3 regions of the Actinophytocola glycyrrhizae genome follow, and region 3 is predicted to be linked to each of the others. Evidence: riboswitches for the same ligand, from Rfam matches in the RefSeq annotation. Region 3 holds a riboswitch; each other region holds the start of a gene.
What was found. A riboswitch is a leader RNA that binds a small molecule or an ion and turns the genes downstream of it on or off. The one in region 3 is predicted to bind S-adenosylmethionine.
Positions count from the first base shown of each region.

Region 1 (6,671 bases), on a different contig from region 3:
CGGCCGCGAGGAGATCGGCTCCAAGGTCACCAAGGAAGCCAAGCCGAAGGTCATCCGCGTCGGCACCAAGAAGCCCCCGGTCCCGGTCATCCCGGACGGCGAGGTGTGGGACCGGCTCGCGCAGTGCGAGTCCACCGGCAACTGGGCCATCAACACCGGCAACGGCTACTACGGCGGCCTCCAGTTCAACAAGGGCACGTGGGACGCCTACGGCGGCGACCAGTACGCCGAGTACCCGCACCAGGCCACCCGCGAACAGCAGATCGCGATCGCGACCAAGCTCCGCGACGCTCGCGGCGGCTACGGCGCCTGGCCCCACTGCTCCAGCCAACTGGGCCTGCCAAAGTAACCCGTACCCAGCACCTGTGGGCCGGCTCCCCCAGGGGGACCCGGCCCACAGCCATACCCACCCCCACCCCCACCAAACCTCGCGAGTCCCCGCTTCAGAACCCGCGAGTCCCCCTTTCAGAACTCGCGAGTCCCCGTTTCGGAACCTGCGAGTTGCGGGTTCGGGAGTCGGATCAAAACCGCGAACCGGTGACTCACCGGTCCTGAACGGGGGACTCGCGGGTTCTGAACGGGGGACTCGCGGGTCTTGAACGGGGGACTCGCGGGTTCTGAAGCGGGGACTCGCGGGGTTTGCGGGGGGTGGGTGGGGGTTCTTGGGGGTGGTTAGGCTCTGTGGGTGACTGAGGCTGACGTGAGTGCCCTTCTTGGGCCCGGCGACATCCGGCGGCTCGCCGCGGAGTTGGACGTCCGCCCCACGAAGAAGCTCGGGCAGAACTTCGTGCACGACCCCAACACCGTGCGCCGCATCGTGGCCGCCGCCGGGGTGCGGGCCGACGACACCGTCCTCGAGGTCGGGCCCGGGCTCGGGTCGCTCACCCTGGCCCTCCTGCCGGTCGTCCGGAAGGTGGTGGCCGTCGAGATCGACCCGGTGCTCGCCGGGCGGCTCCCCGCGACCGTCGCGGAGCGGGCGCCCGTTGTCGCGGACCGGCTCACCGTCGTCAACGCCGACGCGCTCAGGGCCACCAGCGAACAGCTCCACGCCCCGACGGCGCTCGTCGCGAACCTGCCCTACAACGTCTCCGTGCCCGTCGTGCTGCACCTGCTCGCCGAGCTGCCGACCATGACCCGTGCGCTGGTCATGGTCCAGGCCGAGGTCGCCGACCGCATGGTGGCGGGCCCCGGCTCCAAGGTCTACGGCGTGCCCAGCGTCAAGATCGCCTGGTACGCCCACGCGCGGCGGGTCGCCACGGTGCCGAGGACCGTCTTCTGGCCCGTGCCCAACGTCGACTCCGCGCTCGTCCTCCTCACCCGCCGCGAACCGCCGCCAGGGGACCGGAAAACGGTGTTCCCGCTCGTCGACGCGGCCTTCGCGCAGCGGCGCAAGACGCTCCGGGCAGCCCTCGCGACCTGGGCGGGAACAGCCGACCGGGCCGCCGGCATCCTCACCCGCGCCGGGGTCGATCCGGCCGCCCGCGGGGAGACCATCACGGTCGGCGACTACGCCTCGATAGCCCGAACGGCGGGCAAGGGACTGGAGTAACGATGTGATCCTCCGAATAGCAGGACTCAATTCGGGGGTTCGCGGGTTGCCAACCAGTGGACCCGTCAGGTGTACTTGTCAGCGGTAATCCATCCCGAGCGGCCGAGAGACCTGGCTCTGAGACGCCGCAGCAACCACCCGTCGCGGGCAGGTGCTACCGCCAGGAACGATGGAGGAGTGAGAACGGTGCAGATCCTCACCACCAGGCGGGTCATCGACCAGTGCAGGCGCACGGTCACGGGCTGTCGTCGCATGTGCTCATCGAACTGAAGCTGATTCGAGCCATCCGACTTCCCTGAGCCCTGGCCGACGGGGCCACTCACCACACGCGGGTACGCACCCGCGTGCGCCTGGACTGGAGTACCCGAACGTGATCACCGTCGAGAACCTGACCAAGTCGTTCCGAAGTACTACCGGCGCCGTGGTCGCGCTGGACGACGTCACCCTGAACGTGGAAGCCGGTGTGATCGCCGGTGTCGTGGGCCCGGCCGGGGCCGGCAAGTCCACCCTCGCCAGGGTGCTCGCCCTCCGCGAACGTCCCGACAGCGGCGTCTTCCGCCTCGACGGGCTCAACACCGCGGCGCTCGACCAGCGCAGCCTGCGCGCCGCGCGTGCCCGCATCGGCGTCGTCCCGGCAGGTGAGTCGCTCCTCGCGCAGCGCACCGCGGCCGGCAACATCGCGCTCCCGCTGGAGCAGGCCGGGGTGGACGGCCCGCGCCGCCGCGACCGGGTCGGCAAGCTGCTGGACCTGATCGGGCTCACCGACAAGGCCGCCACCTACCCCGACCAGCTCACTCCCGGCCAGCGGCAGCGGATCGCGATCGCGCGTGCGCTCGTCGGCGAGCCGACCGTGGTGCTGGCCGACGACCCGACCGGCGGCCTGGACGCGACCGGCGCCGCCGGTGTGCTCGCGGTCCTCGACCGCGCCAGGGGAGAGTTGGGCGCGACCGTCCTCATCGCCACGCAGGACGCGGGTGTCGTCCGCAAGATCGCCGACGACGTCGCGGTGCTGGAGGACGGGCGCATCCTCGAACACGGCAGGCTGCTGGACCTCGTGCAGGACCCGGACAGCCGGGTCGCGCGCACGGTCCTTCCCGCGATCGAGAAGACCGCGCCCGGTGTCGCGGACGTCGTCCTGGTCGGGTTCGCGTCGATCGGGGCGTTGCTGCCGGAGGCCGCGAGCCGGTTCGGCAACGAGATCACCGTGTCGGGCGGTGGCGTGACCAAGATCGGCGAGACGCCGGTGGCGCGGTTCCGGCTCGGCATCACCGGCGAGCGGGCCGACGCGGCGCTGGGCTGGCTGGAGGAGCGGGGCGCGTACGTGCAGCGTGCGCTGACCGGACCGCGCGCCGTGGCAGCCGCGTAGCGACCGGTCCCGGCGGTGGCCGTAGGCTTGCACGGTGCTTGCGGTAGTGCCCCGCCCGGTGACCGTCCGGGTGCCGTCGAAGGTGAACCTGCACCTCGCGGTCGGCGACCTGCGGCGGGACGGTTTCCACGAGTTGACGACCGTCTTCCAGTCGCTGTCGCTGACCGACGAGGTGACGGTCGCCGTCGCCGACGATCCCGGTGTCGAGGTCCAGGGTGAAGGCGCCTCAGCGGTGCCGACGAACGGTGCGAACCTGGCGTGGCGGGCCGTCGAGGAGCTGGCCCGGCACGTCGGCCGTGACGTCGGCGAGCTGAAGGTGCGCGTGCTGATCCGCAAGGGCATCCCGGTGTCCGGCGGCATGGCGGGCGGCAGCGCCGACGCGGCGGCCACGCTGGTCGGTCTCGCGAACCTGTGGAAGCTGGAGATCGGCCGCGACGAGCTGGCCGGGGTCGCGGCGAACCTGGGCAGCGACGTGCCGTTCATGCTGCACGGCGGCACCGCGCTCGGCACGGGCAGGGGCGAGGCGATCGTGCCCGTGCTGGCCCGCCACACCTTCCACTGGGTGCTGGCCTTCGCCCGCGGCGGCCTGGCCACCCCGAAGGTCTACGGCGAGCTGGACCGGCTCCGGGCCGAGGGCGACCCGCCTCGCGTCGGCGAGGTCGAGCCGGTGCTGGAGGCGCTCGCGTCCGGCGACCCGCACCGGCTGGCCCTGTTGCTCGGCAACGACCTCCAGGCGGCGGCGGTCTCGCTGCGCCCCGGCCTGCGGCGCACGCTGCGCGCGGGGGTGGCGGCCGGTGCTCTCGCGGGCACCGTCTCGGGTTCCGGTCCGACCTGCGCGTTCCTGTGCGCGGACGGCGACGACGCCCTGCGGGTGGCAACCGAGCTGTCCGGCGCGGGGGTGTGCCGCACGGTCCGCGTCGTCCACGGCCCGGTCCCCGGCGCCCGCGTGGTCGGTGGCGACGACGAACCGAGTTCCGCACCGCCACAGGTGCACGCGTGATCACCCGCGGGTGATCGTCGGCCCTCGGCGGACGTGCGATACCGCGCCAGGTCGCGGGCGCATGACGGCCGGGCGGCCGGGATGGGTAACGTTGCCGATCGTGGTCAACCTGGTCAACCTCGAGGCGGTCGCCAAGAGCTACGGCGTGAAGCCGCTGCTCGACGGCGTCTCGCTCGGTGTCGGTGCTGGTGACCGCATCGGTGTCGTCGGGCTCAACGGTGGCGGGAAGACCACGCTGCTCGAGGTGCTCGCCGGTCTCGAACCGCCGGACGCCGGGCGTGTCAGCCGGGGCAGGAGCCTGCGGCAGGCCGTCGTCACGCAGCGCACCGAGCTGCCGGCGGGGTCGACGGTCCGCAACGCGGTGCTCGACCCGCTCGGCATCACCGCGGAGCACGAGTGGGCAGCCGACCCGAGGGCCCGCTCGATCCTCGGCGGTCTCGGCATCACCGGGTACGGGCTCGACGCGCCCGTCACCGACATGTCCGGCGGGGAGCGGCGCCGCGTCGCGCTCGCCGCCGCGCTGGTCCAGGAGCTGGACCTGCTGATCCTCGACGAGCCGACCAACCACCTCGACGTCGAGGGCGTGCGCTGGCTCGCCGACCACCTGCTCGCCCGCGGCACCGCGCTCGTCGTCGTCACCCACGACCGCTGGTTCCTCGACACCGTCTGCACCCGCACCTGGGAGGTCGTCGGCGGCAGGGTCGAGCAGTACGAGGGCGGGTACGCCGACTGGGTCTTCGCCCGCGCGGAACGTGCCCGGCTCGCCGCCACCCTGGAGGAGAAGCGGCGCAACCTGGCCGCCAAGGAGCTCGCGTGGCTGCGGCGCGGCCCGCCGGCCCGCACGTCCAAGCCGAAGTACCGCATCGAGGCCGCCGAGACGCTGATCGCCGACGTGCCGCCGCCGAGGGACTCCGTCGAGCTGCTCGCGTTCGCGAAGCGGCGGCTCGGCCGCACCGTGCTGGAGCTGGAGGACGTCACGCTCCGCGCGGGCGACAAACTGCTCGTCGAGAACCAGACGTGGCGGATCGGGCCCGGTGACCGCATCGGTCTCGTCGGCGTCAACGGGTCCGGCAAGACGACGCTGCTGCGGCTTCTGGCCGGGGAGACCGAACCGGAGACCGGCAAGCGGATCCAGGGCCAGACCGTGCGGATGGCGTACCTGTCGCAGGAACTGCACGACCTGCCGGGCACGCTGCGCGTGCTGGAGGCCGTCGAGGAGGTCGCGCGCCGCGTGACCCTTGGCAAGCAGGAGATGTCGGCCTCGCAGCTCGCGGAACGGTTCGGCTTCCCAGCGGCCCGCCAGTGGACGCCGGTGTCGGACCTGTCCGGCGGCGAGCGGCGGCGGCTGCAGATCGCGCGGCTGCTCATGGCGGAGCCGAACGTGCTGCTGCTCGACGAACCCACCAACGACCTCGACATCGACACGTTGCAGCAGCTGGAGGACCTGCTCGACTCGTGGCCGGGCACGCTGGTCGTGGTGTCCCACGACCGGTACCTGGTGGAGCGCGTGTGCGACACGGTCGTCGCGCTGCTCGGCGACGGGCGGATCACCGACCTGCCGGGCGGCATCGACGAGTACCTGACCCGCAGGGACGCGGCGATCGCGGCGCCGGCACCGAAGGCGCCGCAGGCGGACCGGCCGAAGTCCGGTGCCGCCGAGCGCCGCGCCGCGCAGAAGGAGCTGGCCCGGCTGGAACGGCAGCTGGACAAGCTGTCCGGCCGGGAGGCCGAGCTGCACGAGGCGCTCGCGGCTGCCGCGACGGACGCGGAGCGGCTGCTGGCTCTGGACGCGGAGCTGCGCACCGTGCTCGCGGAGAAGTCATCGGTCGAGCAACGTTGGCTGGACGTGGCGGACGTCGCGGAATAGCCCCATCTAGGCTTGGGACATGAGTCGTTTCGTCGACAAGCTGCTCGCCACCGCCGGTGATGGCGGGCAGCGGCGCGGAGTCACCACGGGAGAGCCGGGCGAGCCGGTGCACACCACGTGGGCCCAGGTGCACGAGCAGGCCACTGCGATGGCGGGCGGGCTCGTCGCCCACGGCCTCGCCAAGGGGGACGCGGTCGCGGTGCTGGCCGCGGCACCCGCCGCGATCGGCCCCGCCGTGCAGGCCGTGTGGCTGGCCGGTGGCAGCGTCACGATGCTGCACCAGCCGACCCCGAGGTCGGACCTCGCGATGTGGGCCGAGGACACCGTGCGGGTCCTCAACATGATCGGGTCGAAGCTGGTGCTGCTCGGTGACCCGTTCGACCAGCTCGCGCCGGTGCTCGACCAGCACGGCATCGGCTACCTGCTGATCAGCGACCTGGCGGACGGCACACCGCTGGAGACGTTCGTCGAGGTCGACGAGGAAGCCCCGGCGCTGCTGCAGCTGACGAGCGGCTCGACCGCCGAACCGAAGGCCGTGCGGATCACTCACGGCAACCTGCTGGCGAACATCACCGCGATGGCCGACCGCGCCGAGCTCGACCCCGAGCACGACGTGATGGTGTCGTGGCTGCCGATGTTCCACGACATGGGCATGGTCGGCTTCTACACCACCCCCATGGCGTGGGGGATCGAGCTGGTGAAGGTCACGCCGGTCGACTTCCTGACCGCGCCGCTGCTGTGGGCCAAGCTGATCACCAAGTACGGCGGCACCATCACCGCGGCCCCGAACTTCGCCTACGCCCTGCTCGGCCGCCGCCTCGGCGGCGAGGACGACGACGCGGACTACGACCTGTCGAAGCTGCGGATCGCGTTGAACGGCGCCGAGCCC
Region 1 covers NZ_JBHSIS010000006.1:79,267-85,937, reverse strand. Annotated here, with positions in the region: gene ACFPCV_RS11155 (transglycosylase family protein) at 1-349, shown strand, start outside; gene rsmA (16S rRNA (adenine(1518)-N(6)/adenine(1519)-N(6))-dimethyltransferase RsmA) at 686-1,549, shown strand; SAM riboswitch class I at 1,636-1,725, shown strand; gene ACFPCV_RS11145 (methionine ABC transporter ATP-binding protein) at 1,920-2,915, shown strand; gene ACFPCV_RS11140 (4-(cytidine 5'-diphospho)-2-C-methyl-D-erythritol kinase) at 2,950-3,915, shown strand; gene ACFPCV_RS11135 (ABC-F family ATP-binding cassette domain-containing protein) at 4,016-5,782, shown strand; gene ACFPCV_RS11130 (fatty acyl-AMP ligase) at 5,802-6,671, shown strand, end outside.
Region 1: it holds a riboswitch for S-adenosylmethionine, as region 3 does, so the genes downstream of both, ACFPCV_RS11145 (methionine ABC transporter ATP-binding protein) here and ACFPCV_RS22265 (aminotransferase class V-fold PLP-dependent enzyme) in region 3, are expected to answer to the same signal.

Region 2 (6,671 bases), on a different contig from region 3:
CACGCTGCCGGAGGGCGCCCGCGTCGCCGACGCCTTGCGGGAGACGGGCGGACCGGTGCCGGGAGCCGACCTCGGTGCGCTCAACCTGGCGCGCAAGCTCGGCGACGGTGAGCAGATCTACGTCGGTGTGCCACCGCCGCCGGGTGCCGAGCCGGTGACCGGCGCGACGGCCTCCGGCGAGCCAGAGAAGGTCGACCTGAACACGGCGACGCTGACGGATCTCGACGCGTTGCCGGGGGTGGGCCCGGTGACCGCACAGAGCATCGTCGACTGGCGCACCGAGCACGGCCGGTTCGACAGCGTCGACCAGCTACGGGAGATCCACGGCATCGGGCCGAGCCGGTTCGCGAAGCTGCAGGACCTGGTCGTGGCGCGATGATCGGCGGGCTGGGGCTCGAGGTCGGCGGCAGACAGGACTGGCGGCTGGTGCCCGCGGCACTCGTGGTGTGGCTCGCCACGATGGCCGGTCTGCTGCTCGGCTGGTGGTGGTCCGCGGCGACCGCGTTCGCGGGGGTCGTGGTTGGCCTCGCCGTGGCGGTCAGGTTCCGTGGCCGGTCGGCGGTCGCCCGGTGGTGGCGTGCGGGGCTGGCGTGGTCGTTGCTCGTGTGCAGCCTGCTGGTGGGGCTGGTCGGCACGCTCCGGCTGCGCGCCGCCGAGGAGGACCCGCTTCGGCGGCCCGCGGCGGCCGGTTCTTCGGCGGTCGTCCGGGTCGAGGTCACCGAGCGGCCCAAGCCGGTGGTCTCCGCCGGGTTCGGTGGGCAGCAGGGCGGCGTGTGGACCGTGGTGGTGCCTGCCAGGGTCGTGAGCGCGGTGGCGGCCGGTCGTCCGGTGCGATCCACGGGCGCGGTCGTCGTGATCGCGCCCGCCGAGCGGTGGCGTGCGTTGCTGCCGGGACAGCAGGTGACCGCGGTCGCGGTGATGGCGCCCGCCCAGCCCGGCGAGTTGACCGTGGCCGTGCTGCGGGTCCGGGGACCGCCGGAGGCAGTGAGTGCGGCCGCGGTGTGGCAGCGGGTCGCACAGACCCTGCGTGCGGGCCTCCGGGACGCGGCCGGTGTGCTGGACGCGGAGCCGCGTGGGCTGTTGCCCGCGTTGGTCGTCGGCGACACCGATGACCTGCCGCCGCAGGTGGTGGACGAGTTCCAGGCGGCGGGTCTCGCGCACCTGCTCGCTGTCAGTGGCAGCAACCTGGCGATCGTCTGCGTGGCGGTGCTGTTGCTTCTGCGGACGTTGCGCTGCGGACCGAGGACGGCGGCCGCCGGGGCGATGCTCGCCCTGATCGGGTTCGTCGTGCTGGCCGGGCCCGAGCCGAGCGTGCTGCGGGCGGGCGTGATGGGCGCGGTCGGGTTGCTGGCCCTGGCGGTGGGCCGACAGCGGGCGGCGTTGCCCGCGCTCGCAGTCGCCGTGATCGGGCTGGTGCTGTGGGACCCGGCCATGGCGGTGAGCATCGGCTTCGCGTTGTCGGTGCTCGCGACCGGTGGGCTCGTGCTGATCGCGCCGAGGTGGGCGGACAGGCTCGCGGTGCGGGGAGTGCCGCGAGGGCTGGCCGAGGCGTTGGCGGTGCCCGCGGCGGCGCACCTTGTCACGGCGCCGGTGGTCGCGGGGTTCGCGGGTGAGGTGAGCCTCGTCGCGGTCGTCGCGAACCTGCTGGCGGCTCCGGTGGTCGCGCCCGCGACCGTGCTGGGCGTGCTGGCGGCGGTGGTGGCGCCGGTGTCCCGGTGGCTCGCCGAGGTGCTGGTCCGGGTGGCGGGCCCGGAGGCGGACTGGCTGATCCTGGTCGCCCGGCACGCGGCCGACGTCCCGGGAGCGGTGATCGCGTGGCCTGCGGGCTGGCTCGGCGGGATGCTGCTCGCCGGGTGCGTGATGTTGCTGGCGGCGGCGTCGCGCAGGCGACGGCTGCGGGTGCTCATCGGGCTGCTGCTGACCGGTCTGCTGATCGTCGTCGTGCCGCTGCGGGTGATCGCGCCCGGATGGCCGCCGGACAGGTGGGCTGTCGTGGCGTGCGACGTCGGCCAGGGCGACGCGTTGGTGCTCGCGACGGGTGAGGCCGGGCGTGCCGTCGTGGTCGACACCGGACCGGACGCGGCGCCGCTGGCCGGGTGCCTGGACCGGCTGGACGTGGCGCGTGTGCCGCTGGTGGTGCTGAGCCACCTGCACGCGGACCACGTCGGCGGGCTGGACGGGGTGCTGTCGGAACGGGCGGTGGGCGCGGTGGGCGTCAGCAGGGCGCGGCAGCCGCGGTGGGCATGGGAGGACGTGCGGCGGAAGGCGCAGGACGCCGGGGTGCCGGTGTTGCAGCTGAGTGCCGGGCAGCGGCTGAGCTGGCCGGGGTTGGTGATCGAGGTGTTGGCGCCCGACGAGAAGGAGGTGATGCCGGCGGCGGAGTCGGACGGCACGGAGATCAACAACGCGTCGTTGGTGTTGCGGGCGACCACGCCCGCGGGGCGGGTGTTGCTGAGCGGGGACGTGGAGCTGTCGGCGCAGGCGCGGTTGCTGGACGCGGGGGTGGACCTGTCCGCCGACGTGTTCAAGGTGCCGCACCACGGTTCGCGGTACACGTCGCCGGAGTTGTTCTCGGCGACGCGGGCACGGATCGCGCTGGTGAGTGTCGGGGCGGGAAACCGCTACGGGCATCCCAGCCCGTTCACGATGCGACTGCTCGCGCGCACCGGTGCGCTGGTGTTGCGGACCGACACGAGCGGGGACACCGCGATCGTCGCGACGGACAACGGGCCGCGGGCGGTCACCCGTGGCGCGTCGCGGGCACCGCCGGGACGGGCTGGCGACTCTTCATAGGGCTTCTCGTGTCCTGCCGGTGGTGAGGTTCGGAGTCGGCTAGCTTTGCCGGGTGTTCGACAAGCTGCGGAAAGCCGTTGTGGGTGCGGATCTGCCCACCGAGCCGGTGGTGGTCCGGATCCAGGACGCCGCGTTCGGCACGTTCACCGTGACGGGTGCGTGGGATCCGCGCGTGGTGACGGTGACCGGGCCGTGGCAGGCGAGGGTGACGCTCAGCGCGCCGCTGCACATGCCCGACGCGTTGAAGCGACGGCTCGTGTGGCTGGTTCGGCCGCCGCGCATCCTGCCCAACGACCGGCACGCGATCACGTTGACGGTCGACGGGCAGCCCGTGCCGCTGGACTGCGGGCGGCGCGCGATGCGGCGGGCGACGTTCGACGTGCGGGCCACGGTGGCGGGCCGGCAGTACCTGATGCACCACGAAGGCCGATGGCGGGCTCGGTTGGAGCGCAACGGGCGACAGGTGTCTCGGCTGTCCACACCAGACGGTGGGGAGACGGTGCGTGCCGGGTACGAACACGGTGCGGACGTCGTGGACGCCACGGTCGGGGTGGCGCTCGGTCTGGTGCTCGGTGTTGGTGCGCCCGGGTTTCTGCGGAACCTGCTCGCCGCGCTCTGACCCGCAGCGGGTCAGAGCACGGCGAGGTGGCTGTCAGTCGGCCAGGGCTTCGCGGACCGCGGCCGCGGACGGCGGCACCGTCGCACGCGGGCCCACCTTGTCCTGCACGGCATCGAGGGTCTTGAGGCCGTCGCCGGTGATGAGGAGGACCGTCTCGGCCTCGGGGTCGAGCTGGCCGGTCTCGATGAGCTTCTTGGCCGTGGCCACGGTGACACCACCCGCGGTTTCGGCGAAGATGCCTTCGGTCCTGGCCAGCAGGCGGATGCCCGCGACGACCTCGTCGTCGGAGACGTTCTCGACCGCGCCACCCGTGCGCCGGACGACGTCCAGCACGTACGGGCCGTCCGCGGGCGCGCCGATCGCGAGGGACCGGGCGATGGTGTCCGGCTTCACCGGAGTCACGACGTCGTGGCCCGCCTTGTAGGCGGCGGCGACCGGGGAACAGCCGGTGGCCTGCGCACCGAACACGCGGTACGGCCTGCCGTCGACGAGGCCGAGGTCGATCAGCTCGCGGAAACCCTTGTCCACCTTGGTGAGCTGCGAACCGGACGCGATCGGCACGACCACCTGGTCGGGCAGGCGCCAGCCCAGCTGCTCGGCGACCTCGTAGCCGAGGGTCTTCGAACCCTCCGCGTAGTACGGCCGGACGTTGACGTTCACGAACGCCCAGTCCTCGTGCTCCGCGGCCAGTTCGGTGGCGAGCCGGTTCACGTCGTCGTAGTTGCCGTCGACGGCGATCAGCGCGCCGTCGTACACGGCCGTGGTCAGGATTTTCGCCCGTTCGAGGGACGACGGGATGAGCACCACCGACTCCCAGCCCGCGCGGGCCGCGGCGGCCGCGACCGCGTTCGCGAGGTTGCCGGTGGACGGGCACGCGAGCACCCGGAAACCGAGCTGCCGTGCGGCGGCGAGTGCCACGCCGACCACACGGTCCTTGAAGGAGTGTGTCGGGTTGCCGGTGTCATCCTTGACCCACAAGGACTTCATGCCCAGGGCCGCGCCCAGGCGGTCGGCCTTCACGAGCCGCGTGAGGCCGGGCTCGGTGTTGGGGTGCCTGTCCACATCGGACGGGACGGGCAACAGCCCGCGGTACCGCCAGATCGACCTGGGGCCCGCTTCGATCTCGGCTCGGGTGACATCACCGAACTCGTAGGAGACCTCCAGCGGGCCGAAACACTCGCTACACGCGAACTCGGGGGCGAGTGGAATCTGGTTGCCGCATTCCCGGCAGGTCAGGGCGCGTGCGGGCCCGAGGTCGAGCGTGGTGGTGCCGGCGTCGGCGGTGATCGTCATCGCGAGGTGTCTCCTCATCTGTCCCGCGTGCGGGTCGGAATTGGCACCGTGGTCGTCGCCGTCCTCGCGTACGCGAATGATGCGGCTGACGCCGGTTGCCGGGGCTTCTTCGGGCCGATCCCTCTGCCCCTCTGGATGAGCGGTATTCAGTTGTCTGCCGGACACGTTACGGCACGACCCCGTGACTCGGCCAATGTGAGGTCCATCATCCGAGAGCGGGTTCAGCGGGCCTCGAGGGCGGCGGCCTGCCCGTCGGCCCGGCCGTGGGCGGGTGATGCGAGGATGGCGGGGTGAAGGCGCCCGCCGTGACCCCGCCCGCACTGCAGCTCGTGCTGGGCGAAGAGGAACTGCTGGTCGAACGGGCCGTCCAGGCCGCGGTGGAGGCGTCGCGTCTCGCCGACCCGACGGCCGAGACGACCCGAGTGAAGGTGACCGACCTGACCGCACCGGAGCTCGCGGAACTCGTCAGCCCTTCGCTGTTCGCCGAGCGGCGCGTGATCGTCCTGGAGGGTGCGCAGGAGGCGGGCAAGGACATCGCCGTGTCGATCGCCGCCTACGTCAAGGAACCCGCCGACAGCGTGCAGCTTGTCGTGCTGCACAACGGTGGTGGCCGCAAGCCTGGCAAGGACCTGGTGACCGCGATGCGGTCGGCGGACGCGCAGGTCGTCGAATGCCCGAAAATCACCAAACCGGGTGACCGCGAATCGTTCGTCCGGAACGAGATCCGCCGGGCGGGTGGGAAAACGGACCTGGAGGCGGTACGAGAGCTGATCGAGTCCGTCGGATCCGACCTCAGGGAACTCGCCGCCGCGGCGGCACAACTGGTCGCGGACACCAACGGTCAGGTCACGGTCGAGGCGATCCGCCGCTACCACCGGGGCCGAGCGGACGTGACGGGGTTCGCGGTCGCGGAGAAGGCCGTCACCGGCGACGTGACGGGTGCGCTGGAGATGCTGCGCTGGGCGATGCAGCTGGGTGTGCCGCACGTGCTCGTGGCCGACGCGCTGGCCGACGCCGTGCGCACGGTCGCGAAGGTGGCCGGCGCGGGCCGGGCCGACCCGTTCCGGCTGTCGAGTGAGCTGGGGATGCCCGCGTGGAAGGTCCGCAAGGCGCTGGCGCAGTCGCGTGGGTGGCACCCGGCGGGCCTGGTGATGGCGATGCGGGTGGTGGCCGACGTCAACGCGGACGTGAAGGGTGTCGCGGCGGACGCGGGCTACGCGCTGGAGCGGGCCGTGCTGAAGCTGGCGGAAGCCCGCCGCCGGACCTGACCGTCACCGGGTGTGCTTGACCCTGATGGACGCTCGCTGACCAGCGGATTCATCGAAAACGGCCGGTGGGCAACCCCCACCCGAACCCGGGGGCATCCCGCCTTGCCAGTCTACCGGATGGGGGTGTCAGTGGGTGGGGTGTCGATCTTGGTTGTGGATAACCGGAGCGGTTGTGGACAAGTCCGGACATGACGAGGGCGCGCCGGCTGTGCCGGCGCGCCCTCGGGGTGTTCTGGGCAGATCTGGGTCAGATCTGGTTCGCGCGCTTCGCCATGGCGGACTTCTTGTTCGCCGCCTGGTTCGCGTGGATCACGCCCTTGCCCGCCGCCTTGTCGAGCTTGCGGCTGGCTTCCTGCAGCAGCTCCACGGCCTTCGCCTTGTCGCCGGCGTCGGCTGCTTCTCGGAACTTGCGGATCGCGGTCTTCACCGAGGACTTGACGGACTTGTTGCGCTGGCGCGCCTTCTCGTTCGTCTTGATCCGCTTGATCTGGGACTTGATGTTGGCCATGGGGGACTACTCCTCGATGTCGATCACGGTTGTCGTGACCGCATTTAGGGTGGCCCCTCCGGAACGGACGGGTTTCCTCCTGGGCGGAATGCCACACGGGCACGACCCGGTGAGACTACCAGGGCGGTTCAGCGGCCTGCCTGGAAGCTCCTGGTCTTGCCGGTGCCCGCGCCGCGCGGCAGGTGGGCGG
Region 2 covers NZ_JBHSIS010000022.1:378,865-385,535, forward strand. Annotated here, with positions in the region: gene ACFPCV_RS32795 (ComEA family DNA-binding protein) at 1-379, shown strand, start outside; gene ACFPCV_RS32800 (DNA internalization-related competence protein ComEC/Rec2) at 376-2,793, shown strand; gene ACFPCV_RS32805 (hypothetical protein) at 2,846-3,412, shown strand; gene thrC (threonine synthase) at 3,446-4,705, opposite strand; SAM riboswitch class I at 4,717-4,847, opposite strand; gene holA (DNA polymerase III subunit delta) at 4,996-5,973, shown strand; gene rpsT (30S ribosomal protein S20) at 6,221-6,481, opposite strand.
Region 2: it holds a riboswitch for S-adenosylmethionine, as region 3 does, so the genes downstream of both, thrC (threonine synthase) here and ACFPCV_RS22265 (aminotransferase class V-fold PLP-dependent enzyme) in region 3, are expected to answer to the same signal.

Region 3 (6,671 bases):
GCCGCCGGCAGGCCGCGTGGCCGCGGTTTCGCCGGTACCGGCGGGTTCGGGCGCGCTGGCGCGGGTTTCGCGTCGGTGTCCGTCTCGATCGTGACCGCCACCTCGACGCCCTTCGCGGGGATGCGGTGCAGGCCGAGCACGACGTGCCACTCCCCCGGTTCCAGCTCGCCGGGGACGTAGCCGGGCGTGGCGGCGTCGGGGGTGATCACGTAGCTCGTGCGTGCGCCGCCCGACCAGCCGCGCCAGCCGTTCGCGCCATCGCAGCCCAGGTCGATCACCGCGCCGGACGCCGGGTCGAACTCCAGCGTGACGGCGATGGACCGGCAGTCGGCGGGCACGTCGAACGGCAGCAGGGGCCAGTGTTTGTCAGCTCGTAGGTCGCGGGTCCAGAAGCCTCTGTGAGTCGTGGGGGCGCCCATGGCTAGATCCTGCCAGTAACGATCCGGACAGCGGAGAGGAGAATGGCCCGGCGTGGGCGCGGCTTCCGCCGCGATGATCGAGTGGACGGGGTAGCGTGCGAGCCGTGACGGATCCGGTTGACGCCCGGCTCCTCGGTGTGGTTGCCGAGATGGGCAGAGCAGCGGTGCACGAGGTCGCCGCCCGTGTGGGAATGGACCCCCGGGAGGTGGCCTCGCGGCTCGTCGCGCTCTCGGCGACCGGGTTGCCCCTGCTCGTGGGCGTCGAGTGCGACCAGGCGCGGCTGGCCCAAGCGGCCGCCGCCGCCGCGATGGCCGCCGCCTCACCCCCCTACGGCGTGCAGAACCCGTACTCGCAGCCGCAACCGCAGCAGCAGTACCCGCCGTCCGGGCCGATGCAGACGCCCTACCCGCAGCAACAACCACAGCAACAGCCCGGTCTGCTCGGGCCGCCGTCCGGGCCGCACTCGGTGCCGCAGCCGATGATGCCGCGCACCGGCCCGCCCAGCGCGCCGTTCCCCGCGCAGCCCCAGACCGGGCCGCCGAGCCAGCCGTTCCCCGCGCCGATGCAACAGCAGGTGCCGCAACTCCAGCCGCAGCAGCAGGCCCAGCCGATGCCGCAGGTCGAGGCGCCGATCAGCATGTGGGGTCCGCCGCAGACCTCGACGTGGGCACGTGGCGACGCGCCACCTCAGGACATGACGCAGCCCACGATCCGGCAGGAGCGGGCGGAACCCGACGTGCGGCAGGGCAAGGTCGGTTCCGCGTTGCAGACCGAAGGGCTCGAGGGCGAGCGGCTGTCGATCACGCTCGTCGAGGTGGTCGACCCGGCGGACTACCTGTTCACGGCGGCCGGTTACCGGCTGCAGGAGGGTGAGCGGTCCGTGGTCGTGCACACCGAGCTGACCAACCGGGGCAGCGTGGCGTTCCAGTCGCTGCCGGACCTGTACCTGGTGCTGGTGACGCCGGAAGGCAAGACGATCTCGAAGGCGCCGGTGTCGCTGTCGTCGCGGCCGCCGCACCGGATCGGCGTCCCGCCGGGCGAGACGCAGGGCGGGCACACGGTGTACGTCGTGCCGGAGCACACGGAGATCACGTCGGTCCGCTGGAGCCCCCGCCCCGACGAGGAGACCCGCACACTCACCTGGACAGTCGAGAACTGATCTACTTGCCGGGTAATCGGAGCATCCTCGCGACCCACGACCTGCGCTTCGGCTCCTCCTGCTCGCGCGGCACGTTGCGCACGACCGGGATCGGTGACGTCGGTGGTTCCTGCCGCTGCGCCCGGTAGCCCGGTTCGTGCTGCTGCCCGTGGCGGCCTTGCGGCTCGGGGTCCGGTTCGATGTCGAACGGCGACTCCGGGGGGCCGCCGCCGATCACCGGTGGCGCGACGCCGTCCTCGAGGAAGTGCTCCACCGGATCGCCATCGGCTCTGTCGCGCACTCGCACCACCCCACCCTCGCTGGTTGCCGACCAAAGTACGCGAAAACGGGCGCGACGTGGAGAACTTCAGCTCTCGGCCGCCAGCCGGTCCAACGCCTTCTGCAGGTCTTCCGGGTACTGGCTGGTGAACTCGACCCACTGCCCGTCCGCCGGGTGGTGGAACCCGAGCCGCCGCGCGTGCAGCCACTGGCGTGCCATGCCCAGCCGCTTGGCCAGCGTCGGATCCGCGCCGTAGGCGATGTCGCCGACGCACGGGTGGCGCAGCGCGGAGAAGTGCACGCGGATCTGGTGTGTGCGCCCGGTCTCCAGCTTGATGTCCACGAGCGACGCGGCGCGGAACGCCTCGATCGTCTCGTAGTGCGTGACGCTCGGCCTGCCACCGGCGACGACGGCGAACTTGTAGTCGTGCTTGGGGTGCCGGTCGATCGGCGCGTCGATGGTGCCCGACGACGGGTCCGGGTGCCCCTGCACGAGCGCGTGGTACCCCTTGTCGACCGTCCGTTCCTTGAACGCCCGCTTGAGCACCGTGTACGCGTGCTCGCTCTTGGCCACCACCATGATGCCGGTGGTGCCGACGTCGAGCCGGTGCACGACACCCTGCCGCTCGGCGGCGCCGGACGTCGACACCCGCACGCCCGCGGCGGCGAGCCCGCCGATCACGGTCGTCCCGGTCCAGCCGGGGCTCGGGTGCGCGGCGACGCCGACCGGCTTGTCCACGACCACGATCTCGTCGTCCTCGTGGATGACCGACATGCCGGGCACCTCGATCGCCGGTGCCGGGCCGCCGTCCTCGCGTTCCGGCTCCGGGATCGTGACCTCCAGCCACGCACCGGCGGTCAGCTTGTCCGACTTGCCGGCGGCGCGGCCGTCGAGCAGCACGTCACCCGACTCGGCGATGGCGGCGACCGCGGTGCGGGACAGGCCGAGGAGCTTCGCGAGCCCGGCGTCCACGCGCATGCCGTCGAGCCCGTCCGGGACGGGCAGAGTACGGGCGGTCATTTGTCGTCCTTGCTCTTGTCGGCGCTCTTGTCGGCGCTCTTCTTGTCGGCCGTGCTGCGGCCGTCGTAGTCGCGGCCCAGCAGCGCCATCAGCACGATCAGTGCGCCGCCGACGCAGATCGCCGCGTCGGCGATGTTGAACACGGGGAACGCCTCCCCGTTCGGCGCGAACGGCGACAGGAAGTCCACGACGTGGCCGTGCATCGCGCCCGGCGCGCGGAAGAACCGGTCGAGGAGGTTGCCGAGCGCACCGGCCAGCACCAGCGCGAGCCCGATGGCCCAGCCCGTGGACCGCAGCTTCGGCAGCACCCAGACGATGCCGATGACCACGGCGAGCGCGATGAGCGTCAGCACCCACGTCATGCCGGTGGCCATGCCCCACGCGGCACCCGGGTTGCGCACGATCTGCAGGTGGAACAGGCCGCCGAGGACCCGGACCGGTGGCTCGTGCTCGAGCCCGGCCAGCGCGAGCTGCTTGGTGACCTGGTCGATGACCAGCACGACCGGCGCGACGGCCGCGACGAGCCACACCTTCCTCGGTGGCAGCGGCGCCGTGGGCGGTTCCGCGGTGTCCGGCTCGGCGCCGGTCTCGTCGGGTTTCACGACTGGTCCTCGAAGGTTCCGACCAGCCGCGGGGTTGAATCGTTCACTCCGCTCACCGGGCCATTGTCCATGGCCTGTTCACAGGCCGGTCAGGAAGGCCGGTAGCGGACGGGTGTCCTCGACCGGCGCGTACCGGCCGTCGACCAGCTCGTACCGGCCGGCCGGGCCGTCGGTGACCAGCCGCCGCAGCGCGGTGAGCAGGCGATCGACGTGCTCGGCGGTGCTGCCCAGACCGAGGCTCGCCCGCAGCGCGCGGTCGCCGGTGAGCCTGCGCACCGCGATGTGCGCGCAGAACGCGCCATCGCGCACACCGATGCCGTACTCGGCCGACAGGTACGCGGCGACCAGGCCGGGGTCGTGGCCCTCGACGGTGAAGCTGACGACGCCGACCCGGGGCGCGTCGGCGCCGAGGATCGACAGCTGCCGCACGCCGGGGATGCTCGCGAGCCCGGTGCGCAGGCGGTCGAGCAGCTCCTCCTCGTGCGCGGTCACCGCGTCCCACGAGCGGCCGATCGTCTGGCAGGCGACCGCCAGCGCGTACGCGCCGACCACGTTCGGCGAACCGGCCTCGTGCCGCTCCGGGCCGTGGTGCCACGAGACGGCGCGCTCGGACACCAGCCTGCTCGCGCCGCCGCCCGCGAGGTACGGGTGGGCAGCACGCAGCCAGTCCGCGCGCCCGACCAGCGCACCGGCGCCGAACGGGGCGTACAGCTTGTGCCCGGACAGCACCACGTAGTCGACGTCGAGGGCCCGCACATCGACCGGGCGGTGCGGCGCGAGCTGGGCGGCGTCGAGCGCGACGCGGGCGCCGTGGCGGCGGGCGACGGCGGCGAGACGAGCGACCGGCCACAGCTCGCCGGTGACGTTCGCGGCGCCGGTGACCACGACGAGGCGGGGCCCGGCCGGGGTCGCGGCAAGGGCCTCGTCGAGGTCGCGCTCGACGTTGGCGGTCGGCGTCACGCGGTACACGTGCGGGCCGCGCCACGGCAGCAGCGCGGCGTGGTGGTCGGTGTCGAACACGACCACCGACGTGTTCGCGGGCAGCGCCCTCGCGAGCAGGTTCAGCGCGTCGGTGGTGTTGCGGGTGAACACGACCTCGTCGGTGCGGCAGGCGCCGACGAACCCGCGGACCACGTGCCGGGCTTTCTCGTAGACCTTCGTGGACACCTGCGAGGCGAACCCGGCGCCGCGGTGGACGCTGGCGTACCAGGGAAGCAGCTCGTTCACCGCGTCCCGCACGGCGTCGAGACACGGCGCGCTGGCGGCGTGGTCGAGGTTGGCGTACTGGACCCACGTGCCGTTCGCGAGGGGCACGGTGAGCCCGCTGCCCGCGACGGACGGCAGGTCCGTGCTCGGCGCTTCGACGGCGGCTCGGGCGTGGGGAATGGCAAGCGTCATGACGGGGTGCCTCCTGGGTCGGGGACCCCGCTCCCAGGGCCCGCGCTTGCCCGTCCGCACCTCGCGGAGGGCCTGGTCCTCACCCGGGGCACCCCACCGCGGTTGGAGGGTTGCCGGCCAGCAAGCCGGGGCTTCGCAGTGTCACCTGCAGCTGGCACTCATGACCTTCGTGAAGAAAAGGTAGCCGATCGACCGTTCGGCTGTCCAACGGATGTGACCCTGCCAGACTGGCCCGCATGGCTGACTACGACGTGCTCGTGCTGGGGTCCGGTCCTGGCGGGCAGAAGGCGGCGATCGCCGCGGCGAAGCTCGGCGCGTCGGTCGCGCTGATCGAACGACGCAACATGATCGGCGGCGTCTGCATCCAGACGGGCACGATCCCGTCGAAGACGTTGCGCGAGGCGGTGCTGTACCTGACGGGCATGTCGCAGCGGGAGCTGTACGGACAGAGCTACCGGGTCAAGGAGGACATCACGATCGGCGACCTGACCGCGCGGACGTCGCACGTGGTCGATCGCGAGGTGGACGTGATCCGCAGCCAGCTGGCCCGCAACGGCGTCGACGTGCTGCCCGGCCTCGGCCGGTTCCTCGACCGGCACACCGTGCAGGTGTCCGACGGCAGCGGGCACGAGCGCAAGGTCACCGCAGAGAAGATCGTGATCGCCACCGGCACCCGCCCGGCCCGGCCATCCACTGTGGACTTCGACGATCACACGATCGTGGACTCGGACGGCATCCTGGGCCTGGAGCGGATCCCCCGGTCCATGGTCGTGGTCGGCGCCGGGGTGATCGGCGTCGAGTACGCGTCGATGTTCGCCGCGCTCGGCACGAAGGTGACGGTGATCGAGCAGCGGACGCGGATGCTCGAGTTCTGCGACACCGAGGTCATCGAGGCGCTCAAGTACCAGCTGCGCGACCTCGCGGTGACGTTCCGGTTCGGCGAGACGGTCACCGCGGTCGAGCGGTACGAGAAGGGCACGGTCGCCGTCCTGGAGAGCGGCAAGAAGATCCCCGCCGACACGGTGATGTACTCGGCGGGACGGCAGGGCATGACCGAGGGGCTGGACCTGGCCGCCGCCGGGCTGACCGCGGACAAACGCGGCCGCATCACCGTCGACTCGGCCTTCCGCACCGAGGTGGACAACATCTACGCGGTCGGCGACGTGATCGGCTTCCCCGCGCTGGCCGCGACGTCGATGGAACAGGGCAGGCTCGCCGCGCACCACGCGTGCGGCGAACCGGCGCACGAGATGCACGCACTGCAGCCGATCGGCATCTACACCATCCCGGAGATCAGCTTCATCGGCCGCACCGAGGACGAGCTGACCGAACAGCGGGTGCCGTTCGAGGTCGGCGTGTCCCGGTACCGGGAGCTGGCCCGCGGCCAGATCATCGGCGACTCGTACGGGGTGCTGAAACTGCTGGTGTCGCCAGAGGACCGCTCCCTGCTCGGCGTGCACGTCTTCGGCACCAACGCGACCGAGCTGGTCCACATCGGACAGGCCGTGATGGGCTGCGGCGGCACCGTCGACTACCTCGTCGACACGGTGTTCAACTACCCGACCCTGGCCGAGTCGTACAAGGTCGCCGCCCTCGACGCGACGAACAAGATGCGCCAGATCAGCATGCTGACCGACTGACCGTAGAAGATTGACGGCATCGGCAATGCCCTGAAGGCCCATTGACGGCGCTGAGCGCCGTGAAGCAAGCCCCCCGAGGCGCGCCTTACGCCACCGTCGGGGTGCGTAGGCGCGGGATTGGTGCCGTGAAAGGCGCGTTCACGGCCTCCGCGATGCCGTCAATGGGCCGTTCA
Region 3 covers NZ_JBHSIS010000010.1:121,951-128,621, forward strand. Annotated here, with positions in the region: gene ACFPCV_RS22240 (CehA/McbA family metallohydrolase) at 1-419, opposite strand, end outside; gene ACFPCV_RS22245 (AsnC family protein) at 524-1,579, shown strand; gene ACFPCV_RS22250 (hypothetical protein) at 1,581-1,859, opposite strand; gene ACFPCV_RS22255 (RluA family pseudouridine synthase) at 1,926-2,858, opposite strand; gene lspA (signal peptidase II) at 2,855-3,460, opposite strand; gene ACFPCV_RS22265 (aminotransferase class V-fold PLP-dependent enzyme) at 3,539-4,858, opposite strand; SAM riboswitch class IV at 4,896-5,024, opposite strand; gene sthA (Si-specific NAD(P)(+) transhydrogenase) at 5,095-6,498, shown strand.